DNA from 4 places in the Terrabacter sp. 2YAF2 genome. Region 2 is predicted to be linked to each of the others. Evidence: predicted binding sites of a transcription regulator. Region 2 holds the regulator's gene; each other region holds the start of a gene.
The links. The regulator LexA, encoded in region 2, represses DNA repair genes until DNA is damaged. The targets are predictions, from matches to a motif close to TCGAACANNTGTTCGA.

Region 1 (7,282 bases), on a different contig from region 2:
CGGCCCGACCAGCAGACCCTCGGTGGCCTCGACATCACCGTGCGCCGCAACGCGTTCGGCCGCCAGGTCGACTCGTTCGAGCAGGACCTCGACTACGCCTGGAGCGACCCGTCCGACACCGGCACCGTCCATGCCGTCTTCATCCGCGCCCCATGGGTGGAGGAGGCGGGACCAGCCGTCGACGTGCTCGCCCGCGTGAGCGAGGGCGCGGCCGCCGGTAAGATCGTCGCGGTCCGGCAGGGCAACCTGATGGCCACCTCCTTCCACCCGGAGGTGGGCGCAGACCGCCGGATCCACGCCGAGTTCGTCTCGATCGTCAGAGAGCACCGACTCCAGCAGTCGGGTGCACGCCAGTCACCGGAACGCGAGGACACTGCATGAGCGGCCACTCCAAATGGGCCACCACGAAGCACCAGAAGGCGGCCAAGGACGCCAAGCGCGGCAAGCTCTTCGCCAAGCTCATCAAGAACATCGAGGTCGCGGCCCGTCAGGGCGGCGCCGACCCCGCCGGCAACCCGACGCTCTACGACGCCATCCAGAAGGCGAAGAAGACCTCGGTGCCCAACGACAACATCGACCGCGCCGTCAAGCGCGCGTCGGGTGCCGAGGCGGGCGCGGCCGACTGGCAGACGATCATGTACGAGGGCTACGCCCCCAACGGTGTCGCGGTCCTCATCGAGTGCCTCACCGACAACCGCAACCGCGCCGCCGCCGAGGTGCGCACGGCGCTGACCCGCAACGGCGGCCAGCTCGCCGACCCGGGCTCGGTGTCCTACGTCTTCAACCGCAAGGGCGTCGTGACCGTCCTCAAGGACGCCGGCTCGGAGGACGACATCCTCGAGGTCGTGCTCGAGGCGGGCGCCGAGGAGGTCAACGACAACGGCGACACGTGGGAGATCATCTCCGAGGCCACCGACTTCGTCGCGGTCCGCAAGGCGATCCAGGACGCCGGCATCGACTACGAGTCGGCCGAGGCGTCGTTCGTGCCGAACCTGCAGGTCCCGCTCGACCTCGACGGGGCGAAGAAGATGATCCGGGTCATCGAGGCCCTCGAGGACAGCGACGACGTGCAGAACGTCTTCGCCAACGGCGACATCCCCGACGACGTCCTCGCCCAGCTCGACGACGACGAGGACTGAGCCCACATCAGCCGGCGCCAGCCGCAGCACGGGAGGCACGCCGGGACCGGCGTGCCTCCCGTTCTTTCGGGGGAGGGCGGTTAGCGTTGTCCCGAACACCTGTTCGGATCATCCGCCCCGCCCACAGACCTGGAGGTATGCCGTGCGCGTCCTCGCGGTCGACCCCGGGCTCACGCGGTGCGGTGTGGGCGTCGTCGACGGCGTGCCGGGCCGCAAGCTCGCCCTCGTCGACGTGGGCGTCATCCGCACCCCGTCGGGCGACCCCACGCCGCGACGTCTCGTCGCGGTGGAGGACGAGATGCGGCAGTGGTTCGCCCGGCACCGTCCCGAGGCCGTGGCCATCGAGCGCGTCTTCGCCGACACCAATGTCTCCACCGTCATGGGCACCGCCCAGGTGACGGGGATCGTCATGATCATCGCCGAGCGACTCGGCCTTCCGGTCACGCTGCACACGCCGACCGAGGTCAAGGCCGCTGTCAGCGGCAGCGGCCGGGCGGACAAGGCGCAGGTCACCACGATGGTGACCCGCCTCCTCGGTCTCGACACCCCGCCGAAGCCGGCCGACGCGGCCGACGCCCTCGCCCTCGCCATCTGCCACGTGTGGCGCGGCGGCACGCAGAACCGGCTCGAGGAGGCCCGGCTCGAGGTGCTCGCGCGCACCGGCAAGCGGGGGAGCGGCATCCCCCGCCGGGTCCCGCCGGGCGCCGCGCCTCCCGTGCAGCGGCTGCGGGCCGCGTCGACCCAGACCTCCAGGGCCGCCCGGCCCACCTCGCCCGACCGCACCCCACCACCGCACTCTGGAGCCCAGCCCCGATGATCGCCTCGCTCTCCGGCACCGTCCTCAAGGTCGGCCTCGACTCCGTCGTCGTCGGCGTCGGCGGCGTCGGCATGCTCGTGCACACGACGCCTGCGACCGCCACGTCCGTCCGGCTGGGTCAGCCCACCGAGCTCGCCACGAGCCTCGTCGTGCGCGAGGACTCCCTGACGCTCTACGGCTTCGCCACCGACGACGAGAAGCACGTCTTCGAGACGGTCCAGACCGTGTCCGGCGTCGGTCCACGTCTCGCCCTGGCCGTGCTCGCCGTGCACTCGCCGGATGCCGTCCGCGTGGCTCTCGGCACCGGTGACCTCGTCGCGCTGACCAAGGTGCCGGGCATCGGCAAGAAAGGCGCGGAGCGGATGGTCCTCGAGCTCAAGGACAAGCTCGGCGCGCTGCCCGGATCGGCCGGCCAGTCCGACCCCGTCCACCTCGACGGCGGCGAGGCCTGGCGCGAACAGGTCCGTGAGGCCCTCGTCGGTCTCGGCTGGACCGCACGGCAGGCCGACGACGCCCTCGACAAGGTCGCACCGTTGGCCGCCGAGGGTGCCGGCGTCTCGGCGCTGCTGCGCGCCGCTCTGCAGGAGCTCGGCCGATGAGCGTCGACCGCTCGGACGGCACGTGGGAGCTCGACACCGGCGCTGAGCCCGAGGTCTGGGACGACGGGTCGTTCGACGCGACCGCGCGCATCGTCGACGCCGTCGGCGACACCGACGAGCGCCAGGTTGAGGCAGCGCTGCGCCCCAAGCGCCTCGACGACTTCCCCGGGCAGACGCGGGTCCGCGACCAGCTGGGGCTCGTCCTCAAGGCCGCGAAGCGACGCGGCACCCCACCCGACCACGTCCTGCTCTCCGGGCCACCCGGGCTCGGCAAGACCACCCTCGCGATGATCGTCGCAGGCGAGCTCGAACAGCCCATCCGCATCACCTCGGGGCCGGCGATCCAGCACGCGGGCGACCTCGCGTCGGTGCTCTCCTCGCTCGCCGAGGGGGAGGTCCTCTTCCTCGACGAGATCCACCGGATGTCGCGCTCGGCAGAGGAGATGCTCTACCTCGCCATGGAGGACTTCCGTGTCGACGTCATCATCGGCAAGGGGCCGGGCGCCACGGCGATCCCACTCGAGCTCCCGCCGTTCACCGTGGTCGGCGCCACGACGCGCGCCGGGCTCCTACCCGCACCGCTGCGCGACCGGTTCGGCTTCACGGGGCACCTGGACTACTACGCCGCCGCCGACCTCGTGACCATCCTGCACCGCTCGGCCCGTCTGCTCGGGCTCGACGCGGACGAGGACGGCATCCGCGAGATCGCCCTGCGCTCCCGTGGCACGCCACGCATCGCCAACCGCCTGCTGCGGCGCGTCCGCGACTGGGCGCAGGTGCACGGCGAGGATCGCGTCACGCATTCGGCGGCGCGCCAGGCGCTGGAGCTGTTCGACGTCGACGAGCGCGGCCTCGACCGCCTCGACCGCGCAGTCCTCGAGGCCCTCTGTCGGCGCTTCAACGGCGGCCCGGTCGGGCTCTCGACCCTGGCCGTCGCCGTGGGTGAAGAGCCCGACACCGTCGAGACGGTCGCCGAGCCCTACCTGGTCCGGGAGGGCTTCATGGTGCGGACCCCCCGCGGACGAGCCGCGTCGAGCCTTGCGTGGGAGCACCTCGGCCTCACCCCGCCCCGGGACTCGCAGGCGCTCTGGACCGCCACGCTGCCGATCGACGAGGCCGGAGGCGCGCGTTTCGAGGGCTGATCTCGCGCAATGACAGGACCCCTCCGAATGCGACCAAAACGTGACACTCGACGTCGCCGCACCGGCCCGATCCGGTCTGACAAACTGCACCGGCGCACGTAGACTCCTGCGGGCACCATCGCCGCTGCCGCGGCACCATCCGGTGCCCCCGGTCGTTGACGCGACATCCGACCCGACGCACGGGTCGTGACGCGCGCGTGCAACGCCCGGACGATGACACGAAGGACTGAGCTGACATGAACAACAACGGGAGCTTCTCGTTGCTGATTTTCGCCCTGCCCCTGCTGCTGCTGGGCTGGTTGTTCTTCACCCAGAACAAGCGGATGAAGCAGATGCGCAACTTCAGCTCGTCCCTCGACGTCGGCGACCGGATCGTCACCTCCTCGGGCATCTACGGCGTCGTCACGCATCTCGACGACAGCACCGCGTGGCTCGAGATCGCCGAGGGCACCACCATCCGCGTGGACCGGCGCGCCATCGCGATGAAGCAGTCCGACACGGCGGCCACCCACGGCACTCCGGAGGCATCGGCCACCGACGCCCCGCCGGCCGACGACGCACCGGGTACGACCCCGGGCTCCCAGCAGAACGGTCAGTGAGGCTTTCGTGGCACGCAGCTCCACCAAGAAGTCGGCGAGACGGAGCCTCCTGGCGCTCGTCGTCGTCATCCTCGCCCTCGGCGGCCTCGCAGTCGGCCTGACGAAGTGGGGCGGCGGGTCCATGACCCCCCGCCTCGGCCTCGACCTCGAGGGCGGCACGGAGCTCGTGCTCCAGCCCCAGCTCACCGGCACCGAGACGATCAGCGAGGGCCAGGTCAACCGGGCCGTCGACATCATCCGCCAGCGCATCGACGCCAACGGGGTCTCCGAGGCCGAGATCACCACCCAGGGCGGCAAGAGCATCGTCGTCTCCATCCCCGGGCAGCCGACGGCCGAGCAGCTCGACGCGCTCAAGAAGCCGTCGCAGCTGCGCTTCCGGGCCGTCTACGTCCAGGCCCTCGACAGCAACGCCACCCAGGTCAAGCCGGGCGGCACGCCGAGCGGCACGGCGACGCCCACCGGCACCCCGTCGGGCACGGCGACCGGCGCAGCGACCGGGACGCCCAAGGCGAGCGGCACCGTGACCCCCTCGGCGTCCCCGACCGCGCAGAACGGCGTCGTCCCCGACGCGCTGCGTGCGGCCACGACGCCGGCCACCCCGGCGCCTTCGGCCACGGCGACTGCCCCCGCGACGCCGGCACCGGCGGCCACGCAGACGGCTCCAGCCCCGACCCCGGCAGAGACCGAGGCGGCCGTCAAGACGCAGGCCAGCACGGGTCTCGTGGGCCTCGGCTGGGACAAGGCCAAGGCCGACGCGGCCGCTGCGAAGGTCGCCAAGGCGTACACCGCACTCAACTGCTCCACCCCCGGAGCGGTCGACAAGGTCCAGGACGACCCCACGCAGCCCATCGCCACGTGTGGCGAGGACCGCACCACGAAATACGTCCTCGGCCCGAGCGAGATCGACGGCAGCGAGATCGCCGACGCGACGAGCGGCTACCAGCCCGGCCCCAACGGCCAGCCGACCTCCATCGTCGAGGTCGCCCTGTCGTTCAAGGACGCCGGCAAGGCCAAGTTCGCCGCCGTCACCAAGCGGCTCTACGGCCTGCAGTCCCAGCCGCCCCTCGACCAGTTCGCGGTCGTGCTCGACAAGGCCGTCATCACGGCCCCCCAGGCGCGTGCCGTCATCACCGACGGGCGGGCCTCGATCACCGGCTCGTTCACCATCGACTCCGCCAAGCAGCTCGCCGAGCAGCTGAAGTTCGGTGCCCTGCCGATCTCCTTCGCCCTGCAGACGCAGGACAACATCACCCCCCAGCTCGGTGAGGAGCAGCTCCGCATCGGCCTGCTCGCCGGTTTCATCGGCCTGCTGCTCGTCGTCGTCTACTCGCTGTTCCAGTACCGCGCGCTCGGCCTCGTCACCGTCGCCTCGCTCGTCGTCGCCTCGGTCATCACCTACCTCGCGGTCACGATTCTCGGCACGACGCACGGCTTCCGCCTCACCATGGCCGGGGTCACCGGCCTCATCGTGGCCATCGGCGTCACGGCCGACAGCTTCATCGTCTACTTCGAACGCATCCGCGACGAGGTGCGAGACGGTCGCCCGCTCGTCGCCGCCGTCGAGACCGGCTGGAAGCGCGCGCGGCGCACGATCATCGCGGCGGACGGCGTGAACTTCATCGCGGCCGTCGTGCTCTACCTCCTGGCCTCGAGCAACGTCCGCGGCTTCGCCTTCACCCTCGGCCTGACCACCCTCATCGACCTGCTCGTCGTCATGCTCTTCACGCACCCGACGGTGCAGCTGCTGGCCCGCACGGAGTTCTTCGGCAACGGTCACAAGTGGTCGGGTCTCGACCCGCAGCGCCTCGGCGCCAAGGAGTCGGTCCGCTACCGCGGTCGCGGCCAGTTCGGGGCACCCGGCGCCCAGCGCCCGCCCGCCACCGTGGGCTCGGCCCGCATCGCCGAGGGGAAGGCCCAGGCATGATCAACTTCTCCCAGGTCGGGAACGACCTCTACACCGGCAAGCGCTCGGTCGACTTCATCAAGCGCCAAAAGACGTGGTACGCCCTCTCGGCCGTCCTCATCGCCTTCGCCCTCGTCGGCATCTTCGTCAAGGGCCTGAACTTCGGCATCGAGTTCAGCGGTGGCTCCGAGTTCCGCGTCCAGGGCGTCTCAAACAGCCAGGGCTACGAGGAGAAGGCGCAGTCCGCGATCTCCACCGCGGGCATCCCGGGCAACGTCATCTCGACGATCATCGGCCAGGACACCGTCCGCGTGCAGTCCGAGGCGGCGTCGGACCGCACCGACGAGGCCAGTGCGGCGCTCGCCCAGCAGTTCGGTGTCGACAAGAACGCGGTCAGTGCCTCGCTCATCGGGCCCAGCTGGGGACAGTCGGTCAGCCAGCAGGCGATCCGGGGCCTCGTCGTCTTCCTCGTCCTCGTGACGATCGTCATGGCGCTCTACTTCCGGACGTGGAAGATGGCCGTCTCGGGCCTCGTGGCGCTGTTGCACGACCTCGTCATCACCGTCGGCATCTATGCGCTCTTCGGATTCGAGATCACCCCGTCGTCGATGATCGGCTTCCTGACGATCCTCGGCTACTCGCTCTACGACACCGTCGTCGTCTTCGACAAGGTCCGCGAGAACACCGCGGAGGCCTTCCGCACGAAGCGCATGACGTACTCCGCGGCGGCCAACCTCGCGGTCAACCAGACCCTGGTCCGCTCGATCAACACGACCGTCGTCGCGCTCCTGCCGATCGCCGCCGTGCTCTTCGTCGGCTTCACCCTGCTCGGGCCCGGCACGCTGCTCGACCTGTCGCTCGCGCTGTTCATCGGCATCGCCGTCGGCGCCTACTCGTCGATCTTCATCGCCACGCCGCTGCTCGTCGACCTGCGTCGCAACGAGCCCGCGGTCCGCGAGCTCGACGCGTACGTCGCGCGCCACGGCGCCAAGCAGGGCCCTGCGGCTCCCCACGGCGTCCCCGAACCGGCGGTCGTCGGCGCCGACTCCACCGGGGCGGCCGAGGTGGCTTCTGACTCGACGT
Region 2 (7,282 bases):
GGGCACCGTCCGCTTCTACGCCTCCGCGCCCCTGACGACGCCGGACGGCGTCATCATCGGCCGTCTGTGCGTCTTCGACTCGCAGCCGCGCGAGCTGGTCGAGGCCCAGGAGGAAGCGCTCGTCGCGATCGCCGAGCGCGTCGTCGACGTGCTCGAGCTGCGCCTGCGGACCCGCGAGCTGGAGGACTCCCTCGCTGCCCTGACCCAGACGAGGGACGAGCTGCACCGCTCCAACGAAGCACTGTCGGTCTTCGCCGGCCAGGTGAGCCACGACCTGCGCACCCCGCTCACCGCGATCATGGCCAGCACGGAGATGCTAGGCCAGCAGCCCGCCGTCGCCGGTGACGTCTGGACGGGGCGCCTCGTCGCCACCGCCCATCGTTCCGCAACCCGGATGGCCGGGATGATCGAGCAGATCCTCGCCCATGCCAGGGTCGGGGCCGAGCTGCACCGGGCCGACACGGACCTGGACGTCGTGCTCGCCTCGGTGCTGGAGGACCTCGCACCGACCCTCGAAGCCAGGTCGGCGAGCGTCATGGCGGGCGAGCTGCCGACGCTGCCCGCCGACGGGCAGCAGCTCTACTCGGTGTTGCTCAACCTCGTCTCCAACGCGGTGAAGTACGCCCGCCCCGGCGTGCCGCCCGTCATCGAGGTGTCCGGCGAGCGCAGGGGCGAGAGCTGGCGACTCTCGGTGCGTGACAACGGCATCGGGATCTCGGCCGGCGACCGCGACCTGGTGTTCGGCCTCTTCAACCGGGTCGAGACCTCGGTCGACGGCAGTGGCATCGGTCTGGCCACCGTCAAGCGAATCATCGAGGCGCACGGCGGCACGATCGGGATCAGCTCGGTGGAGGGGCCGGGGACCGACGTGTGGTTCGAGCTCCCGGCGGTGGTGGATGGTCCCGACGAGTCGGATGCGACCTCGGCAGCCTGACGGGGCGGCGAGCCCGCGCGAGGGCGACCATCGCCAGCACGACGGCGACGAACGCCCGTGGGTCCTGAGCAAGGACCTGGACAAGCAGCAACATGTAGGCCCACAGCGCCGACCCGTCGTCGAGGGACCTGCCGAGAGCCTCCGCCCCCGAACGGCCGGCGTCATCGAGCAGGACCGCGGTGGCCTGGACGGCTGCACCGGCCAGGGCCGCCCCGACGGCCCAGCGCAGCCGGCGCAGCCACGGACGGGCTTGTCGCCCTGGCAGGACCGGAGTGCGTGATGGCTCGAAGCCGCTCGCCCCGGACGGCGCGCAGCCTCGGGCCGTCGGACGCAGGCTGGGCTGTGCCAGTGCACGGACGAGCACGCGCCCGAAGGCCACGACACCGAGCAGCGCGGCGGGAGAGAGTGCGTGGAGCGCGCCGTCGCCGGCGGCCGTCCCACCCGCCGTGATCCAGCCGACCACGACGTACGGCAGTGTCTGGAGGAAGGCCAGCGAGAGACACGCGGTGACGACGAGGCGGTCGCGGCGCGCAGCCACGGCCACCCGGTCGACGTCGGGGTCCACGTCGGGGCTCACGTCGGGGCTCACGTCGGCGTCGGCGCTCAAGGGACCAGCCTGGGCCAGCTCAGCGGGTTGGTCCCGAGACTCGGGCCCGTCGTCGTGCAGGCACGCTCGTCAGCGCCCTGGAGGACCCGGAGGTCAGGCCGGCCGGCGGCGATGACCACGAGGTTGCGCTCGCTGTCCGTGCCGGCACGCAGGTAGTCGGAGTGTCCGGCTGAGGTGCGCCCCACGTCGACGAACTCCGACCTGGAGTGCAGCCAGTGGTTGCAGCCGGACCCGGCCTTCTTCAGCGCGAAGGTCGACAGCCGGGTCGCGCCGGCCACCTCGGCGGCCGGTGTGCCGTGCACCATCCACCCGTAGTTGAAGACGTCGTCGCCGACCGCTCCCAGGACGTTGAGGGAACCGGGCTTGAGCGCGCTTCGCGACACGTCGGAGAACGGCAGCCCGGGCGCGCCGAAGACGGCCACGTCGTCCACGGCGCTCGTGCGCAGGGACGCGAAGCCCGCGAGCGTGGCCCCGTAGGAGTGGGCCCACACGGTCTGGTGGGCGGGCCGGTCACGCCCCGCCTCGATGCCGGTCGCGAAGTCGGCGAGGGCTCCGGCATTGTCGCGGGCGAGCTTGGCGTTCAGCACGTTCCGGTCGATGGAGCTGACGATCTCGTGCACCTGCGGGGCGTCGTAGCCCATCCAGGTCACGATGGCGACGTCCTGCCCGGCCGCGACCGACCGGGCTTCGGAGCGCATGCGCACGAAGATGTCGTCGTAGCGGCGCAGGTCCGTGCCGACCATCGTGGACAGGCCACCCACGAAGGTCACGACATGCTCGGCCCGGTCGACGTCCCCGAGCGCCACCACCGCCTTGACGTCGAGCCCCCTCGGGTCGATGAGCAGGAGCAGCCGCTCGCCACCGTCACGACGTGCGAGCACGTCGCGGACCGCCTGGAGTGCGGCGACGTGCTCATCGGCGCGGGTGCGCTCTGCGGCGTTGCCGACCCATCCCGAACGTCGTGCCTCACGGGCCTTGGTCCACGCCACCTCCTCCGCTCGCGCGAGCAGCACGAGGTTGGCTTCGTGGCGTGCCGTGGCAGGCACACCGTCACGCGGCCCCACCCACTCCGGGTGGTCACGGATCGCCCTGCGACGCTCCTCGTCGGTCATCGAGCGCCACCAGGCTGCAGAGGCGAACACCTGGGCGCTGACACCCCCGGCGGCCGAGGCGGTCGGTGGCGGTGCCAGTGACCCGAGCACCGAGGCACCGACACCGGCACCGGCACCGGCTGCCGACGTCGCGCCTCGGGCCGATGACAGCAGTGCGCGAAGCAGCTCGTCGTCGGTCTCGGCAGCCGCCCGGCGCGCCTGGGCCAGGCACGCATGCACCTCGGCACGCAGCAGCTCGTCGAGGCGGGCACGGCGTGCCTCCAGGGCGGGATGACCGAGTGAGGCCCGGACCGGGAGGAAGAGACGCCCGTCGTCATCGATCCACGCGCCCTCGTCGACCGCGCGCCGGTCGGCCCGACGAACCAGGTCGATGGCCGCCTCCAGGCGGCCGGCCGCGTGTCCCACGGCCTGACCAGCCACGGCGATGCTCGCCGCCAGCCGACCCAGCCCGGCAATGACGACGGCGTACCGGTCTGCGGCGGCCGATGATGCGGCACCCGACCATCGTGGGGCGGCTGCTCGACGCCAGAGCACCAGCTCGGCCAGCACCACGACCCGTCGCCGACGGTCCTCGAGGCCCCTGCTGACGGCAACGAGGGACTGCGGACGGCTCGCGCGGATGTCGCGCACCGACAGCGTCAGCGACCCACCGGCAACGGTCACCGGAGGCCGCCGAACGATCCTTCGACGCTCTGCCGCGCTGCACGCTCGACCGCGTCGTAGGTGTCGGCTGCCGCTGCCAGGGATCGCCCCAGCTCCTTCAGCTCCCAGCGCGTCCCGGCCAACCGAGCCGTCCACGCCGCGGCGACGTCACGCAACGCTGCGCCGGTCCGGCTGCCCGGAAGGGCCGCGGCCACCGGCGTCAGCTCGTCCGCGATCCCGAGTCGTTGAACCCGCACCAGGACCTCGTCGATCGTGCTGACGTCGTCGCGCAGTGCGGCCGTGTCCACCTCGTAGCGCATGCCCTGCTCCTCTCCCCAGGACGGCAACGCTAGGCCGCACGCGGCGCGGCGCTCGTGCGTCATCCACAGGCCCCGGGACGACAGCAGAACGCCGCACCCCTGGTCTGGGGTGCGGCGTCCGTGGCGGGAACGACGGGGTCGAAGCGCCGCTACCGCCAGCCGCTGAAGGTGGAGCCAACGCGGCGGATCAGGTGGGATGGTCGAAGCGCAAGCACGGACGCGGCATACGCGATCGACCAGAGCCCGGATGGGCTGGCCGAGGTCAACGTCCCGGGATGACGAGCTGCTGACCGGCGTGGAGCGCCGTGGAGCTGAGTCCGTTGGCGACCTGGAGCTCGACCACCGCGTCCGCCGTCGACACCCCGGGCAGCTCACGGGCGGCGACACCCGACAGCGTCTGGCCCGACTGGACCGTGACGGTGCGCGGCTCGCCGGTGGCCGACGCGAGCTGGCCGGCCAGACCCACACCGAGAAGGGCGACGACCGTCGCGACGAACAGGGTCACGACGAGCCGACCGAACCGCGTCAGGCGCACGGGTGGCCGCGTGAGGCGCGCCGCGCGGGCGGCCCGGGTGGCGTCCCGGCCGGTGGGCACCAGGACGAGACGGGGCCGACCGGTCGGCAGCGACCGCGCAGGCTCCTCGGTGTGCGGCGAACGAACGGCCTCGAGGACGATGGCGCTCATGGTGACCTCCCCTTGCTTCGGATCTGGCGAACACATGTTCGATAGAACGTCTGTACGAGTTCTAGCACGTATGTTCGATGAAGTCGAGACACGCCTCGAACAGGTGTTTGGCAACTGTGTTCGAACCTCGTAGTCTCTGCTCACACCAGAAACCTCACCAGCCACCACTGACACTGGCCCCGCGCCGAGCGTCACACCGCGGTCTGACGAGCTGACGAAAGGGACACCATGGGCGTCACCGAGCTTCCCGATCGCGAGACCGGCGACGGCCTCACCGTCCGCCAGCGACGGGTGCTCGAGGTCATCCGCAACTCCGTCGACCGCCGCGGCTACCCCCCGAGCATGCGCGAGATCGGCGACGCGGTCGGCCTGGCCAGCCCCTCCAGCGTCTCCCACCAGCTCAACGCCCTCGTCGCCAAGGGCTACCTGCGGCGTGACCCCAACCGGCCGCGCGCGCTCGAGGTCGTCTCCCCCGACGCCAAGGCCGAGGAGCTGGGCTACCGCGGGGGCGACGCGACGCCGCAGCGTGCGCGGGGCGACCAGTACGACACCGACACCGACTCGGGCGACGCCCGCCCGGAGGCCTCCTACGTCCCCGTGCTCGGGCAGATCGCCGCCGGCGTGCCGATCACGGCCGAGGAGGTCGTGGAGGACGTCTTCCCGCTCCCCAAGCAGCTCGTCGGCGAGGGCGACCTCTTCCTGCTCAAGGTCAACGGTGACTCGATGGTCGACGCCGCCATCTGCCACGGGGACTGGGTCGTCGTGCGCCAGCAGCAGCACGCCGACAACGGTGACGTCGTGGCGGCCATGCTCGACAACGAGGCGACGGTCAAGACGTTCAAGCGCAAGGACGGCCACGTGTGGCTAATGCCGCACAACCCCGACTTCTCCCCCATCGACGGCGACCACGCCACGATCCTCGGCAAGGTCACGGCCGTCCTGCGTCGCATCTGAGCCCGCGGTCCGATGACACCGTCACGCACTCGGGACGTCGTCCTCACCTACCGGTACCTGCGCGGGGCGATGATCGCCCTGCTGCTCATGCTGCTGCTCTCGGTCGGCTACCAGTGGTGGTGGGAGACGGACCACTCGTGCTGGCTCGGGTCGATCAGCGCCTACTACTACACGCCCGCGCGCTCGGTCTTCGTCGGCTCGTTGTGCGCCCTCGGCGTCAGCCTCATCGCCTACAAGGGTCACTCCCCCGAGGAGGACGTGCTCCTGAACTTCTCGGGCCTCATGGCCTTCGTCGTGGCCATGGTGCCGACCGTGCCCGACGCACGGTGCGGACCGAACGCCTACACCCAGACCCCGGTGGAGATCGCTGCCGCCGTGCGCAACAACATCTGGTCGCTCGTCGTCGTGGCGGTCAGCGCCGCGGTCGTCGCCGCCTGGCTGAAGCGCGGCGCCACGACCCGCGATCCCAGTGAGCTCCCCACCGCGCGCTCGGTCGTCATCACCGTCGTCTGCGGTGCGGTCCTGCTCGGCGAGCTCACGCTCTTCCTTCTGCTGCGCGACCGGTTCATCGCGTTGAGCCACGGCATCGCCGCAGGCACCATGGTGGCGGCAGTCATCGCTGTCATGGTGCTCAGCGCGCTGCGCGCGGAGGAGCGCCACCAGTCCGTCGCCTCCCACCAGGGTGCCACCTACAAGCGGATCTACATCGCGATCGCGGTCGCCCTGGCCGTCGCCCTCGTGGTGACGGTGCTGACGGCCCTGACCTGGAGTGGACTCGACCACCTCGTCCTCATCTCCGAGGCCATCATCATCGTGCTCTTCTGCACCTACTGGGGTGTGCAGACCAAGGAGCTGTGGGACCTGCGCGACGGCACAGAAGCGCGACCGGTGAGGTCCGTAGCCGAGTAGCCTTCTGGTCGTGGGCGATTCGTCGCCATCCGATGCCGACGATGCTCAGGCGTTCGGAAGCTCAGAAGGTCAGGGAGCAGCGGAGGTCCTCCAGGGTCGGGCCGAGCGGGGCGTGCAGCCGCAGCGTCGCCTGCGCGTCGCCCCGCGTGGCCGAGCGCGTGACGATCGCGACCGGCACGCCGCGCTGGTGCGCGCGACGCACGAAGCGGTACCCGCTCATCACGGACAGCGACGACCCGAGCACGAGCACCGCGCCGGCGCCCTCGACGATCGAGAAGCACTGCTCGACAAGGGCTTTGGGCACCGACTCACCGAAGAAGACGACGTCGGGCTTGACGGTGTCGTTGCCGCAGACCAGGCAGCGCGGCGCGTGGAACGAGTCGACGAGCGCGTCGGCGAGCACGATGTCACCGTCGGGCCGCACCTGCTCCCCCCACTGCGAACCCACCGTGCGTGCAGCCTCGGCGAAGCGCTCCATGAAGCCGGGGTTCGCCTCGGTCATCCTCTGGTGCAGGCCGATTCGCGAGGTGTACTCACCGCAGGTGAGACAGACGGCACGGTCGAGGGAGCCGTGCAGCTCGATGACGTCGGTCGCTCCCGACGCCTGGTGCAGGCCATCGACGTTCTGCGTGATGATCGGCCCGACGTACCCGGCCGCCTGCAGGTCGGTGACGACGCGGTGGCCCTCGTTGGGCTCGGCCGCGTTGAAGCGCTGCCAGCCGATGTAGCTGCGGGCCCAGTAGCGTCGTCGCGCCTCGGGCGATCCCGCGAACTCGCCGTACGTCATCGGCTCGACGCGGCGGGTCCCGTCCGGTCCCCGGTAGTCGGGGATGCCGGACTCCGTCGAGAGGCCGGCACCGCTGAGCACGACCACCCCACCACCACTGACCAGGTCCACGAGGTCGTCGAACGTGCCGAGGTCGTGCGTCTCGAGCGGCAACGTGCGCGAGGTCGAGAGCCGCGTCGTCGCCGCGGTGAGCGTCGGTTGCGGAGGTATGCCGTTCAGCTGATGCACCCGGTCAGCCTACGTCGGCTGCCGCCGCCTCCCGGTCCCATGTCGAGGGTGTGACAGCACGTCGGCGAAGCTCCGCCTTGCGCACCTTGGCCGTGGGAGTTCGC
Region 3 (7,282 bases), on a different contig from region 2:
GGGCACCGTGCACGTGGCCGTGGCGGGACCGTCGGGAACAGCGACGCGCGCGCTCGAGTTGAAAGGGACCAGGGCCGAGATCCGGTCGGCGACCGTCGACGCGGTGCTCCGGCTCGCGGTGCAGGAGACCGGCGCCACGCGCGGAACACCTGCGCCGCCGTGGGACCCTCGGGGTACGGTAGGGCTGTCGGGTCACCCCGGTGGTGACCCCGCACCCGACACCGCCACACCAGCGACCTGAGGAGGACGGCATGACGACACTGTTGCGACGCGAGCTCGGTGACGTCCTGCGCGAGCGCCGCCGCGCCCAGGGCCGCACGCTCCGTGAGGTGTCCGCCACGGCCTCGGTCTCCCTCGGCTATCTCAGCGAGGTGGAGCGCGGCGAGAAGGAAGCGTCCTCGGAGCTGCTCGCCTCGATCTGCGGCGCGCTCGCCCTGCCGCTCTCGCAGGTGCTCATCGACGTGTCCAACCGGATGGCCGAGAGTGAGGGTCTCGCTCCGACCGTCACGCTCCCTGTCGCGTCGGACGACGTGGTGTCCGCCTCCGCCGCCTGATCGTCTACCGTGCTGGGGTGCTCAGCCCCTTCTCGGACCTCGACTCACGCCTCGCCCTCGCTACCACCAGGCACGCCTCGGCGCCCTCACAGCCCGCCGTCCTGTCGGTGTGGCTCGGTGACCTCGACGGTCGCCCCCGCTACGAGCACGACGCGCTCGCCGCCCACTACGCCGCGTCCACGATGAAGCTCCCTCTCGTCATCGCCGCCTATCGTCGGGTCGTGCGCGGCGAGCTCGACCTCGACACGCCGGTCCGGGTCTCCGGCACCTTCGCGTCGGTGCACGACGGGTCGCCCTTCGACCTCGACGAGTCGGACGACCAGGACCCCGTGACGTGGGCAGCGCTCGGCGAGACGCGTACGCTCGCCGAGCTCGCCGAGCAGGCCATCACCCACTCGAGCAACATCGCGACCAATCTCTTGCTCGACGTCGTCGGCCTCGGCGAGGTCGCGGACGTGCTCCGCATCGTCGGCTGCTCGCCGGCAATGATCGTGGGGCGCGGCATCGAGGACGCGGCCGCCCGCACGGCGGGCATCACGAACACCGTGACCGCCGCCGACCTCGGGCTCGTCATGGCCGCCGTCGGACGCCGCGAGCCGACCCTCGGCGGCGACCAGGTGCTGGCCCCCGTCGAGGCGATGCTGGCCCGCCAGGTGCACGTCGACCAGGTGCCCGCAGGGCTGCCGCCGGGCACGCCGACGGCGAGCAAGTCCGGCTGGATCCCCGGCGTCTCGCACGACGTGGCGCTGGTGCGTCCCCCTGGCGAGGAGCCGTTCGTCCTCGCCGTGTGCACCACCGTCGACCTCGACGAGACCGCGGCCGCCGCCTTCGTCGCCGACATCGCCAGGGACGTCTGGCGGGCTGAGCACCCGGTGGGGGAGGAGCAGCCGTGACGACCATCGAGCGGGTGACGACGACGACCGTGTCCGTGCCGCTGCACACGCCGTTCGTCACCGCGCTGCGCCGCACCGAGACGACCGACACCGTGGTCGTGACCATCACCGACAGCGACGGCCGCGCCGGCTGGGGCGAGGCGCCGCAGGTGTGGCAGGTGACCGGGGAGTCCCTCGCGAGCGCCACTGCCTGCATCGAGGCGATGCTCGCTCCGGTCGTCACCGGGCGGAGGCTCGACGACCGGGACGACCTCGCGGCCGCGGCATCGGCCGTCCAGCGCGCCGTGGCCCGCAACTTCGGTGCCAAGACGGCGGTCGATGCGGCCCTGCACGACCTCGTCGCCCAGGCGGAGGGGGTCTCGGTCGCCGCGGTCCTCGCGGCCCGGCCGGACGGCATACGCGATGTGCTGACCACCGACGTCACCCTGTCGGCAGGTGCGGCTGACGCCCTCGCCGACACCGCCCGCGCACGGGTGGCCGAGGGCTTCCGCACCTTGAAGATGAAGGTGGGCACCGACGCCGGCACGGACGTGCAGCGCGTCGCAGCGGTCCGGGCTGCCGTCGGGCCCGACGTCGCCATCCGCCTCGACGCCAACCAGGGCTGGTCCCGTGAGGAGGCGGTCCACGTCATCCGGGCGCTCGAGGTCGCCGACCTCGGGGTCGAGTTCGTCGAGCAGCCGGTCGTAGCTGACGACGTCGAGGGTCTCGCCTGGGTGCGCGAGCGTGTCGGCCTGCCGGTCATGGCCGACGAGTCCTGCTTCGGGCCTTTCGATCTCGAACGGATCATCCGGCTGGAGGCGGCCGATCTCGTCAACGTCAAGCTCGCCAAGTGCGGGTCTCTCACGGTCGGCCGGGACATGCTGCGTCGCGCCCATGACGCAGGCCTGCGCACCATCGTCGGCTCGATGATGGAGAGCCACGTCGGGGTGGGAGCCGCGGCCGCGCTCGTCGCCGCCGAGCCCACGACCGAGGTCAGCGACCTCGATGCCGCCTGGTGGTCGGTGCGTTCGCCCGTGGACGGCGGAATCGCCTACGCCGGCAAGCAGATTCGCGTGCCCACGTCGAAGGGCTTCGGGATCACGGGTTTCGCAGCGCCCGCTTGACCCGTCGCTGCACGACGAAGGGCCCCGCCGTAGCGGGGCCCTTCGTCGTGCAGGAGGAGGTCAGTTGCCCACGACACGGAGCGTGAAGGTGCCCTCACCGTTGCCCGTGGTCGAGGAGTTGACGCCGACTGCGCGCAGGGACTCGAGGAACGTCTTCGCCTCGCCGTCCACCTGTCCCTTGGTCAGCGTGTAGACCTTGTCGAGATCGACGAAGAGCGTGACGTTGGAGCTGCTGACGTCGCCCACGGCCAGCTTGAAGGCGTCGCTGTCCCCGAGCTTGCCGCCGGACTTGAGGTCGTCGGCGTAGCCGGGCGTGGTGGCCACGAAGACCTTGTCGCCGTCGACCTTGTGCGTCAGCATGTCGCTGGGCGCGCCGGAGGCGTCCATGAGACGGCCGACGAGCTCGTCGGCGCGCTTGGCATCACTGGAGACGACCTTGGCGCCGATGGTCGGGACCTCCGACGTGAAGTCCTGGTCGGGCATCGCAATGGTGAAGGACCGGCCGAGGAGGACCTTGAGGTCGTCCGGGAGCTTGACGTCGAGCTGCTGCTCGACCTGGCCGATGGGGTCGGACGCGCCGTCGGCTGCAGCGAGGCTCTCGATCTGCTTCTTGACGGCGGGCCACGCGCCGTCGAGCATCTGGTCGGCGCCCGAGATGTTGAGGGCTCCCAGCGTGTTGGCCGGGAGGGACGCGATCTCGGCACCGCCGCCCTTGACCGACTTGGTCCCGTCGGCGCCGCGCACGATGCCGGCCATCTCGACGTAGTCGGCGTCGAAGCGCAGCGCAGCAGCGAACCTGCCCTTGGCGCCGGCCGTGGTGACGGCGCTCAGGCCAGCCGTCCCACCCAGCTTCTGGATCTCGCCGAGGCCTCGGCCCATGTCGAACCAGGCCGACATGATGCCCTGCTCGCCCAGCGCACCCATGTCCTGAGTGAAGGTGGCGTTCTGGGCCAGCGAGCCCTTGTCGACCGCGGCCAGGGTGGCGTCTCCGACACCTGACGGCGTGACGATGGCGTAGCCGTCCTTCATGCGCAGGTCGGTGTCACCGCTCTTGTCGCACGCGAACAGCTTGGTCAGCGTGTCCTTGGCGGCAGCCTCGTCCTTGACCTGGATCGCGACGGCGACGTTCGGGGCCTTCTCGGAGCCGCCGGGTCGGATGGCTGCACCGACGCGGTCCCCGAGCCAGGGCGCGATGTCCTTGTCGTAGTCGAACTTCGCGACGCAGTCGTTGGTGGAGTTCTTGGAGGCCATCTCCCAGAGCTTCTTGCGAGGGTCGTCGCTCCCCAGGGTGTCCTTGACCTGGGGGAGCTTGCCCAGGAAGCGCACCGCGGCGATCTTCTGGCCGGCGGAGGGGTCGATGTCGAGTCGGAGGTAGGCGTACGCGTCGCCGGGCAGCACGTCGGCGGGCTGGGAGCCGCCACCGCTCAGGCTCTGGAAGGCGAACGCGCCGGCGCCGCCGAGGACGAGCGCCGTCGCGACGCCGCCGATGAGCAGACCGGTCCGCTTGCGGCCACCGGTGACCTTCGGCTGCGGGTCGTCGGCGAGGGCGACCCCGCCGGGGACGGTCCCGGCCGCCGTACCTGCCGATGTGCCGGCCGTCGGGCCGGCCGTCGGGTAGGTGTAGGGCTGGTCGGGTTGGTTCGTCCCATGGGTGGGCTCGGTCACGGTCTGCTCCCCTGAAGTGTCGGTGGGCCCGCGGCGTCGCGCGGGACGGCAGGACAATACCGTCCGAGCCGGACATTCGTCGCCGGTTGTGGTAACGGTCCGACGACGGTTTCGGCGCGGAACGGCCCCCGCCGCGCGGGTGGCAGACTGCTGTGGTGCGGATCAGCCATTTCTGGACCTTGATGGACGACGAGTTCGGCGCGGCGTATGCCGGGTCGCTCGCCCGCGACCACGTGCTGGGCGCGCTCGGCAACCGCACCGTCGTGCAGGCCCTCGCCGACGGCGAGGCCCCGCGGGCCGTCTGGGAGGCGCTGTGCACCGACATGGACGTGCCGCCCGAGCGTCGACTCGGCCGGGACGCCCGGGTCGCTCGTGGGGCTCAGGGCGGTCAGGGCGGGCAGACGCGCCGCTGACGGGTCGCCGAGGAGCGCTTCCCGGCGTGTCGTGATGACTTCGAACACCTGTTCGGTAATGTTCTCCACAGGTCCTGCGCCACCACCCGCATCGTCCACAGGCCGTCTCGTGGTCCACCTGATGTCGGCGCCGGCACCTAGCGTCTGACCCGACAGCGAATCTCTCAGGACGAGCAGTCGCCCGGGTCGAAGGTAGACGACCGCAGCGCAGACGGCAGATAGGTGACCGACATGGCATCGGTGCAGGCAAAGGACAAGGACAAGGCCCTCTCCTCGGTGATGGGCCAGATCGAGAAGAGCTACGGCAAGGGCGCAGTCATGCGTCTCGGCGACGACATCCGTCCGCCGATCGAGGTCATCCCGACCGGGTCGATCGCGCTCGACGTCGCGCTCGGCATCGGCGGACTGCCCCGTGGCCGTGTCGTCGAGATCTACGGTCCGGAATCCTCGGGCAAGACCACGGTCGCCCTCCACGCGGTCGCCAACGCGCAGAAGGCGGGTGGGATCGCGGCGTTCATCGACGCGGAGCACGCGCTCGACCCCGACTACGCGAAGAAGCTCGGCGTGGACACGGACGCGCTGCTCGTGTCGCAGCCAGACACGGGCGAGCAGGCACTCGAGATCGCCGACATGCTGATCCGTTCCGGCGCCATCGACATCATCGTCATCGACTCGGTCGCGGCCCTGGTGCCCCGTGCCGAGATCGAGGGCGAGATGGGTGACAGCCACGTCGGTCTGCAGGCGCGACTCATGAGCCAGGCGCTGCGCAAGCTAACGGGGGCCCTCAACAACACGGGCACCACCGCGATCTTCATCAACCAGCTCCGCGAGAAGATCGGCGTCATGTTCGGCTCGCCGGAGACGACGACCGGTGGCAAGGCGCTGAAGTTCTACGCCTCGGTCCGCTTGGACGTGCGTCGCATCGAGACCCTCAAGGACGGCACCGAGCCGGTCGGCAACCGCACCCGCGTCAAGGTTGTCAAGAACAAGGTGTCGCCGCCGTTCAAGCAGGCCGAGTTCGACATCCTCTACGGCCACGGCATCTCCCGTGAGGGCGGCCTCATCGACATGGGTGTCGAGCACGGCTTCGTCCGCAAGGCCGGCGCCTGGTACACCTACGAGGGCGACCAGCTCGGTCAGGGCAAGGAGAATGCCCGCAACTTCCTCAAGGACAACCCCGACCTGGCCGACGAGATCGAGAAGAAGGTCAAGGAGAAGCTCGGTGTCGGGCCGCGCGTCGACCAGCCCGCCGAGGTCTCGGACGTGCCTGTCGACTTCTGATCGTGGGTCCCTCCGAACCGGAGACCGCGCAGGACCGTCTGGCCCGCGCCGCGGCCGCCCTGGCTGAGGCCGAGGGTGTTGCTGGGGTGCGGGCCGACAGCCCGCCCCGGGCTGTCCCGGTGCGCGAGAGCGGCGCGGGACGTTCCGACGGTCCAGCTCGGCCAGCTCGGCCAGGTCGGCCAGGCGGTCGGCGTGGGCAGCCGCGGTCTGGATGGGGCTCGGACGATGCGGGGGAGCGGCCCGACTGGGCGCCTCCGCCGGACGACACCGAGACGCTCGTCCCCGATGCTGACGCCGAGTCCGTCGCGCGTGCCATCGTCCTGCGGCAGCTGAGCATGGCTCCGCGGAGCCGATCCCAGCTCGAGCGGAAGCTGCGCCAGTGCGGGTGTGACGACGAGGTCGCGGCCAAGGTGCTCGACCGGATGACCGAGATCGGACTCGTCGACGACGAGGCGTACGCCCAGATGCTGGTCCGCTCGAAGCAGTCGGACAAGGGGCTGGCGCGGCGCGCTCTCGCCCACGAGCTGCGCAAGCAGGGCATCGACCAGGAGATCGCCGACGACGCGCTGGGCCAGGTCGGGGCCGGTGACGAACGCGTGCGGGCCGAACAGCTCGTCGCCAAGAAGCTGCGCTCCATGCGTGGCCTGACCCCTGAGGTCCAGACCCGCCGCCTGGCCGGACTGCTCGCCCGCAAGGGCTACTCGGGTGAGGTCGCCTGGCCCATCATCCGGGACGCCGTCGACGGCCTGCCCGAGCACCGACGCGACTGACATCTCCGGCCCGTGGGCGCCGGGACACCGCGAGGGGGTGAGGACCGAATCGGTCCTCACCCCCTCGCGGTGATGCTGTCGTGCTGTCGTGCGGTGCTGCTCAGACCTCGGCAGGCACGTTGGCGATCGCCGAGATGTCGAACTCGAGCTTGACCTTCTCGCTCACGAGGACGCCGCCGGTCTCGAGGGCCGCGTTGAAGGAGAGGTTCCAGTCGGTGCGGTCGATGGTGACCTCACCCTCGAAGCCGACCCGGGTGTTGCCGAACGGGTCCTTGGCCGAGCCGGTCTCCTCGAAGGGAACCGTGACCGACTTGGTGACGCCGTTGATGGTGAGGTCGCCGGTGATGGCCCACTCGGCGCCGTCGCGCTCGACATCGGTCGAGACGAAGGTGATCTGCGGGTAGTTGGCGATGTCGAAGAAGTCGGGGGTCTTCAGGTGGCCGTCGCGCTGCTCGTTGCCGGTCGTGACGCTGGCGGCCTCGATGGTCACGGTGACCGACGAGTTGGCCGGGTTGGCGGTGTCGACGTGGGCGGAGCCCTCGAACTGGTCGAAGTTGCCCCGGACCTTCGTCACCATTGCGTGACGGGCGGAGAAGCCGATTC
Region 4 (7,282 bases), on a different contig from region 2:
TCGCCGGTCTCCTCGGCGGTCGTCTCGATCCACGACGGGTCCTCCCAGCCGTGCTGGGCTGCGGCCTTGGCCACGAGCTCCTTCGCCGCGTCGAGGTCGTCGACCTTGACGGGGTTGTAGACGACGGTGAGGCGGTGGCGAGCGCTGGGGGCGTCGGGCATGTTCGGGATCCTAGGGCTCAGGGCATGGGGCGAGGCGGCCGTCGGACTCGACCAGCCCGTGACATACCCGGACTCCACACCCAGCCGACCACCAGCACACCCCCAGTCCACGCCCAGCCGCGGGAGGCGGCACAGCGGTAGCCTCCGGACGTGTCCACCATTCGCCGGCGCCTGGCCGTCGCCCTGCTCGTCGGGGTCCTCGCCGGTCTCGTCGTGCCCTTGGGCCCCGCCGGCGAGACCCTCACCCACGTGCTCACCGGGTTCGTGGCCGGCGGCCTCGCCTTCGCCGTGCCGTTGCTCGTGCACGTCCTCGGACATGACGCCCCCTCCACGCGAGCCCGGGTGCAGGGGCGTGACGGCGACGCTGCGTGGTACGACGTCGTCGTCATCGTCGTCGGCCTGGCCAGCTTGGCAGGCGTGGGCGTCCTTCTCATCGGCGGTCAGTCGAAGGGCGTAGCCCCCGTCATCGACGCCCTCATCGGCGTGGGCGCGGTCGCGGTCGGCTGGCTGTGCGTCCACACCGTCTACGTCCTGCGCTACGCCCGCGTCTACTACGCGAGCCCGACGCCGCCCATCGACTTCAACCAGGACGAGGACCCGACCTTCTCGGACTTCGCCTACTTCTCCTTCAACCTCGGTATGGCCTACCAGGTCTCGGACACCGACCTCAAGACCTCCGACATCCGGCGCGTGGTGCTCGGGCACACACTCCTCGCCTACCTCTACGGCACGATCGTCATCGCGTCGACGATCAACCTCGTTGCCGGCCTCGGCGGCTCAAGCACGGGGGGTTAGTCGACCACCGGGCTGCTCACGGGCGTCGCCGTCGCCGTCATGGCGTCTCCGCTACACCGCAGCCGACTCGAGGGTGGCACGGGCGGCATCGCCGTCGGTGCCCGGTGGCAGGACCGTGAGGACCAGCCGCTGGTAGTTGCTCAGCGACAGCATGATGTGGTCCGGGTAGCGGCTGTGCTCGAACCAACCGAGGTGGGTGATGCCCAGGGGCGTGTGAACCCTGCTGGGTGCGTCGTCCCATGGGCCGCGCTCGTAGCCGATCCGGGCGATCCGCGCATGCACGCGCTCCTGAACGGCGACGTCCAGCAGCGGCACCTCGATCCCGAGGTCGGTCGTTCGCGGCCACCACACGCCGTCGGATGCATCGACCCCCAGATGCCGCGACAGGGCGAGGCGACTGGGAGGCCCGGTCGCAGGTGCCGTCGGATCGGTGGCGGACGGTACGGCCACGGGAGGGGAAGTGGCGTCGGGCGTCGGCACGGGCATGGCGTTCACAGCGGCTCCTCGGGAGCGGTGGTGTGACGGGTGGACCGCGGCTCGCTCGTCACTTCCCGCCGTCGAGGCCGACACCGCGCAAGGATCGGACCCTCTGCCGTCTGCCGACGCTGATGACCCCGGTCGGGCCATCACGTCTCCCTTTCAGGCTACGCCCGGTCGGCCGACAGGAGCAGGCGCCACGGTGCCCAAAAGCGAGACGTCAGCCTTCGCCCCCCTCGTCCGGGTCGTCGTCGTCGTCGTGACGTTCCGTCTCGTAGCTCTCCACGAGATCCCACGCCCGCTCGTCGCGGCCCACGGTGTCATCGTCGTCGCGATCGTTCATGGCCTGTCCGAGAGCCCATTCCGGAGGTGGGGGCCGGGCGGGATCCGGCTCTGACGTCGCGGACATGTCCCTCACCCTCCAGGCGATGGCGCGGGCGGCAGCCCGCGCCACCATTGTCTCACCGCGCGAACCGGCGCCACAGGTCCTCGGCCCCCACCACCGGGACACGTCAGGCGTAGGCTGCGGACTCAGGGTTGACGCACGGTGCGCCGGCAGATCGGAGTCCGCGATGTCAGGCGATGCGCGGTTCGAGCCGCCACCCGGTTTGCAGCTCGTGGCGCTCAGGTCGGCCGTGCATGCGGCGCGCTGCGACGTGGACGCCCTGAGGTCCGGAAAAGTGGATCCGGCCCTGCTGGTGGCCGCTCGCGCCGTGCTGCTCGACGCGCTGGAGAGCCTTGCGGCCGAGCTGGTCAGACGACGGCTACCCACGCCTCCGGCGCTCCGTGACGACCTGCGTCTCCAGCGGGGCATCCACGGCGCTCGCCGCCTCAGGTAGCAGCCAGCCGCGCCTTCTCGTCCTTGACCCACAGACTGAGCAGGCCGCCGAAGTGCGCGAGGAACCGGTCGCGCTCGTGCGCCGGGTAGGTCGTGACGACGGTCGAGCGCAGCAGGCTGTCGAACGCGTCGGACTGCACCCACTCGAGGACCGCGGCGTCGAGGTGCGGGAGGTACCGGTCGCACCAGGCCCAGTAGGCGTCGGTGTCGAAGTACTCGTCGGCGATCGCGAGGTAGGCGTCGAGCTTCTGCTCGTCGGTGAGGTCGTCACGGTCTGCGATGTCGAAGTAGCGGCGCATCTCGAGGTCCATCGGCCCCTTGCGCCCGGTGACGAGGCAGAAGGTCGACCAGCGCACGAGGGCCTTGATGGCCCAGGGGAAGTAGTAGTGCAGCGACGTGACGGCGACGTCGGGACAGGCGTTGGCGTAGTCGATGGGATAGACGTCGTCGCCCTTGACGAGCATCTCGCACGAGTTGAACTCCCAGCCGAACATCGCGTTGACGATGCGGCTGATGGCGGCGGTCTGCTTGCCCGCGGAGGGCTGCAGGAAGTCGTAGCTCACGGCATACCGGTTGTGCATCGGCTGCTCGGGACGGAAGTCCATGACCATCGTCTCGGGCCCGATCGACAGGGCGCGCGCGAAGTGGTCGTACTCGATGGTCGACTGGAGGTGCATGAGCATCTCGCCGGACTCGTCGTAGGCCTTGATGAGGTCGGTCTCGTCGTTGATCCGCGAGACACCGCGCCAGCCGCCGCCGTCGAAGGGCTTCATGTACATCGGGTAGCCGAGCCGGTTGGCGATCGCCTTGAGGTCGAACGGCCGGTTGTACTTCGCCGACGTGTAGGCCCAGCGGACGTTGTCGACAGGGTGCTTGTAGGGCACGAGCCAGGTCTCGGGGACCTTGAGCCCCAGACGCATGAGCGCGACGTAGGCGCTGTGCTTCTCCATCGACTGGAAGGTGAAGGGGCTGTTGAGCAGGTAGGTGTCGTTCATCAGCGCGGCCTTCTTGAGCCACTCGCGCGGGTGGTAGTACCAGTAGGCGAGGCGGTCGATGACGAGCTCGGTGCGCACCGGTTGTCGCAGGTCGAACGGCTCGATGGTGAGGCGCTCGCTCGTCAGCTCGTGGGTGACGCCGTCGTCGGTCGTGATCGGCCCGACGAGCGCGAGCAGCGACTCGAACGCGGTGGGCCAGTCCTCCTCGGCCCCGAGCAGCAGCCCGATGAGGTGTGTCCTGGTCGTCGATGTGGTCGACGGGATGGACTGGTCCTGCCGTGCGGTGTCGGTCATCGTGCTGCTCCTACCGTCGGGGGCGGGTCATCGACTGCGATCCTTGCAGGAACGGCGACATCTGTCGCTGGTCAGTCGTGGTGTGCTCGGGCGAGCAGGTCGGGCAGGTGGGGATGGAAGGCGGCCTTCCACGAGCGCCAGTCGTGCCTCCCCGGCACCTCCGCGAACGTCACGTCGTGACCACTCGCCGCGAGCGTCTGCGCCATCTGCCGGTTGTTCCTCAGATTGCCCTCGTCGGCCCCGCACGTCATGACGATGCGCGCGTCGGTGCGACGACGACGCGCCCGTCGTACGTGGGTGACGAACGTGGTGACACGGTCCCAGAACTCGAAGTCCTCCTCGTCGTCGACGCGCTTGCGGAAGAACGACCCGGACTGGAGGAAGAGTCCCCCGAACGTGCCCGGGTGGCGCCACTCGGCCTGCAGCGCGGCCAAGCCGCCGAGGCTCGCGCCCATGACGGTGGGCCGTCCCGCGGTGGCGTATGCCGTCTGCAGCACCGGGAGCACGTGCTGGGTCAGCGCTTCGGCGTGGTCGGGGTTGGCGGCATACCGTTCGTTGCGTGGACCCGGCTCGAGCAGGGCGACGCGGGTGGGCGGGATGCGTCCGGCGTCGGCCGCCGCCCGCAGGGTCGACGACAGGTGGGCCCGCCGTGAGTACTCCGGGCCGTCGAGGGCCACGAGCAGCGGCAGCGGGTCCGACCGCCGGGTGCCGACGGGCGTGACGACGGTCAGGTCGACGTCGCCGACGGGCGTGCCGGTGACGATGAGCCTCGTTCGCGCCATGCCATGACCCTATGCATGGGACCTCGGCACGGGCCACCGCCACCGCCTCGCGATCCAGACCTTGCGACGGATGCGTTTGTGCCCGAACCACATTCGCTGTCCACAGAGCGATCGGAAGCATTGACGTCGAGTCGAACAGGTGTTCTACTTGTGGTAGTCGCCGATCGAGAGGGGGGCCTCGTGCCGTACGTCGCATCCTCCCGCGCGGGCCTACTCGGGGTCGAGGACGACCAGGTCCGGAGCGCTGCCATGGCGGACGTGCAGGGCAGTCTCACGGCGATCGGTGAGCGGGCGTTGCGGACCATCGAGGCACTGGAGGCGGAGAAGGCGCGGGTCGAGGCCCGACTGCTCGCGGCCTACGGCGCGCTGCACACGATCGAGTCCCAGCAGGTCCAGACGCTGGCGCTGACGCTTGGGTCCCTGCACGTGTCTGCTGACCGGGTCGTGACCGAGGAGATCGCCCTGGCCACGGGGGTCGGCATGGGCGAGGTGGCCCGGCGACTGTCGCTCGCCACGTCGCTCCGACGGCACCGGACGATCCTCGCCGCGCTCCGGTCCGGCGCGACGACACTGCACCGCGCCCTGCAGGTCGCGTCCGAGACGACGGCTCTGTCCGACGCCGACGTGGCGGCCGTCGAGGAGGCCGTGCTCGCGCCCTGCCGGGACGGACGGGCCCTGCCACAGCGGACGTTCGTGACCCGGCTGCGGCGTGCGATCGCCTCCGTCGACGGCCGCGGGTCGGACGAGCGACGGGCCCACGCGCGGTCGCGGAGGGGCGTGTTCGGCCGCCTCACCGGTGACGGCATGGGCTGCCTCACCCTCGTCGCCGACGCCGATGCGATCGCTGCGGTCATGGACCGGCTCGACGGGGAGGCCCGCGCGGCACGAGGTGCGGGCGATCCCCGTACTCTCGACCAGCTGCGCTGCGACCTCGCCACCGAAGCGCTGCTCCGGAGCCACCTCGAGGCGCCGCAGCCGGTGACCGGGACCGGCTCCAACACCACGTCGAGCACCGCACCAGCTGCCGCATCGCATGCCGGCGGGCCAGCCACCTCGGACTCTCCGGACCGGCCCGTCCCGGGCGACCCCGTGAGGGGTCAGCCGGCCGGCATGGTCTGGCTCATCGTGCCCTTCGAGGTCGCGATCGGGTCGTCCGACGCCGCCTGCGAGCTGCCCGGCCACGGTTGGGTCACGGCCGCCCACGCCCGCGAGATCATGACGCGCCCCGGGTCGGCCTGGCGCAGCCTCCCCGTCGACCTGCGCACCGGCGAGGCCCTGTCCCGGCCCACGCGCTCTTACCGCCCGACCGCGGCGATGGTCGAGCACGTGCAGTCGGTCGACGGCCGGTGTCGCGGGCCGGGCTGCGAGGTGGTCGCGACCCGCTGCGACCTCGACCACGAGACACCGTGGCCGAGCGGTGAGACGTCGGTCGACAACCTCTACTCGAAGCATCGGCCGCATCACAATCTCAAGACCGACAACGTGTGGACCTCAGCGCCCGTTGCCGAGGGCGGGCTCGAGTGGACCACCCTCACCGGCCGCACCTACGTCACCTATCCCAAGGACTGGCGGGAGGGAATCGCCCCGCCTGCGCCTGATGCGCCGCCAGACCCCCCGCCGGCTGACATGCCACCGCCTCCATTCTGAGACGTAGTCTGAGCCGACTGCTGCTGCGCCACGAGGAGCCGACGATGGATCCACGACCTCCCCTCCCGCCCTTCACCGAGGAGACGGCACGCCAGAAGGTGCAGGCGGCCGAGGACGCGTGGAACACCCGCGACGCGGAGCGCGTCGCGGGGGCGTACACGGAGGACACCTCGTGGCGCAACCGCGGCGAGCACGTCCTCGGCCGGGCGGCCGTGGTCGAGTTCCTGACCCGCAAGTGGGAGCGTGAGCTCGACTACCGCCTGCGGAAGAACCTGTGGGCCTTCTCCGGCAACCGCATCGCCGTCTGTTTCCAGTACGAGTCGCGTGACGCCGACGGGCAGTGGTGGCGGTCCTACGGCAACGAGCAGTGGGAGTTCGACGACCTCGGCTACATGCGCCGCCGCGAGGCGAGCATCAACGACGTGCCCATCGACGAGTCCGAGCTGCGCATCACTCCCGGCGAGGGCGAGCTGCCCGTCTTCTGACCATCGCTTCTGAGTTGCCCATCCCCGTGCGTTCCACGGACGTTGTCCACACCCCCCAGTAACGGCGGGGGCCCATCCACCGGGTCCCGCCGCGGTCACGGTGACACGTCGACCGAGTGACAGCATGGGGCCACGAACCGAGGAGGATGCATGGGCAAGGCACGTCGCAGGCAGCGACAGGGGGCGCGACGCAGCTCTGGTGACCCGTGGGCCGGGTCCGCATTCGGTCCGGCCGCGTCCCGCGGTCCTGCCTTCGGCAGGTCGGCGTCCGGCACCAGCACGACCGACGCGGAGCCGTCTGCCGCCGAGGTGCGCGGCGTGCTCTTCGAGCTGCTCGGCGAGGCGTCCGACGCGCTCGACCGGGCGGACGAGCACGGCCTCGACGTCGTGGCGGCCTCGGTGGCCGCCCTGTGCTCCGCGCCGACCACTCAGCGGACGGTCGTGATGGCTCTGGTCGACTCGCTGACGACGGCGACCACGCACGCCTGGCAGCTCGGCTGGCAGCCTGCCGACCTCCACCGACTCGTCGGCCGACGGCTCGGCGCCCCGGATCAGCAGGTCGTCGTCGACGTCATGAGCCACGAGCTGGCGCAGTACGCAGCCGCAACGGTCGACCGCCGGTGGTTTGCCCAGCTGCGCGAGCTGGACGACCGGCCGCCCGCGCCGCGGTCCAGCACGTGGATCGACGCCCGGCGAGCAGGTGGCACCGACTGGTTCACTCTCGTGTCACAGATCGTCAGCCTGCTGCACCTCCTCGCCCGCCTGCCCGCCCTCGAGCGCCTGACCTCCCTTCCGGGTGAGGCCCTGC

Region 1: the regulator LexA is predicted to act here: its motif matches at 1,231-1,246, upstream of ruvC (crossover junction endodeoxyribonuclease RuvC).
Region 3: the regulator LexA is predicted to act here: its motif matches at 4,669-4,684, upstream of recA (recombinase RecA).
Region 4: the regulator LexA is predicted to act here: its motif matches at 4,474-4,489, upstream of AB4030_RS02135 (HNH endonuclease signature motif containing protein).

Annotation. Positions count from the first base shown of each region.
Region 1 is NZ_JBFRFG010000021.1:53,313-60,594, forward strand. Features, by position in the region: gene pdxT (pyridoxal 5'-phosphate synthase glutaminase subunit PdxT) at 1-381, shown strand, start outside; gene AB4030_RS18955 (YebC/PmpR family DNA-binding transcriptional regulator) at 378-1,139, shown strand; gene ruvC (crossover junction endodeoxyribonuclease RuvC) at 1,282-1,956, shown strand; gene ruvA (Holliday junction branch migration protein RuvA) at 1,953-2,555, shown strand; gene ruvB (Holliday junction branch migration DNA helicase RuvB) at 2,552-3,697, shown strand; gene yajC (preprotein translocase subunit YajC) at 3,934-4,296, shown strand; gene secD (protein translocase subunit SecD) at 4,304-6,220, shown strand; gene secF (protein translocase subunit SecF) at 6,217-7,282, shown strand, end outside.
Region 2 is NZ_JBFRFG010000016.1:8,288-15,569, forward strand. Features, by position in the region: gene AB4030_RS16330 (sensor histidine kinase) at 1-934, shown strand, start outside; gene AB4030_RS16335 (hypothetical protein) at 840-1,541, opposite strand; gene AB4030_RS16340 (alpha/beta hydrolase) at 1,538-3,316, opposite strand; gene AB4030_RS16345 (hypothetical protein) at 3,313-3,615, opposite strand; gene AB4030_RS16350 (LysM peptidoglycan-binding domain-containing protein) at 3,878-4,300, opposite strand; gene lexA (transcriptional repressor LexA) at 4,529-5,254, shown strand; gene AB4030_RS16360 (hypothetical protein) at 5,267-6,163, shown strand; gene AB4030_RS16365 (Sir2 family NAD-dependent protein deacetylase) at 6,225-7,178, opposite strand; gene AB4030_RS16370 (AMP-binding protein) at 7,183-7,282, opposite strand, start outside.
Region 3 is NZ_JBFRFG010000006.1:259,139-266,420, forward strand. Features, by position in the region: gene AB4030_RS09970 (CinA family protein) at 1-241, shown strand, start outside; gene AB4030_RS09975 (helix-turn-helix domain-containing protein) at 252-554, shown strand; gene AB4030_RS09980 (serine hydrolase) at 572-1,447, shown strand; gene AB4030_RS09985 (dipeptide epimerase) at 1,444-2,550, shown strand; gene AB4030_RS09990 (DUF3352 domain-containing protein) at 2,611-4,215, opposite strand; gene AB4030_RS09995 (DUF3046 domain-containing protein) at 4,371-4,628, shown strand; gene recA (recombinase RecA) at 4,860-5,909, shown strand; gene AB4030_RS10005 (regulatory protein RecX) at 6,224-6,679, shown strand; gene AB4030_RS10010 (YceI family protein) at 6,780-7,282, opposite strand, start outside.
Region 4 is NZ_JBFRFG010000001.1:465,496-472,777, forward strand. Features, by position in the region: gene AB4030_RS02100 (diacylglycerol/lipid kinase family protein) at 1-161, opposite strand, end outside; gene AB4030_RS02105 (DUF1345 domain-containing protein) at 312-956, shown strand; gene AB4030_RS02110 (DUF5994 family protein) at 1,008-1,583, opposite strand; gene AB4030_RS02115 (hypothetical protein) at 1,654-1,776, opposite strand; gene AB4030_RS02120 (hypothetical protein) at 2,114-2,272, shown strand; gene AB4030_RS02125 (ATP-grasp domain-containing protein) at 2,265-3,560, opposite strand; gene AB4030_RS02130 (alpha/beta hydrolase) at 3,632-4,342, opposite strand; gene AB4030_RS02135 (HNH endonuclease signature motif containing protein) at 4,523-5,989, shown strand; gene AB4030_RS02140 (DUF1348 family protein) at 6,034-6,474, shown strand; gene AB4030_RS02145 (DUF2786 domain-containing protein) at 6,625-7,282, shown strand, end outside.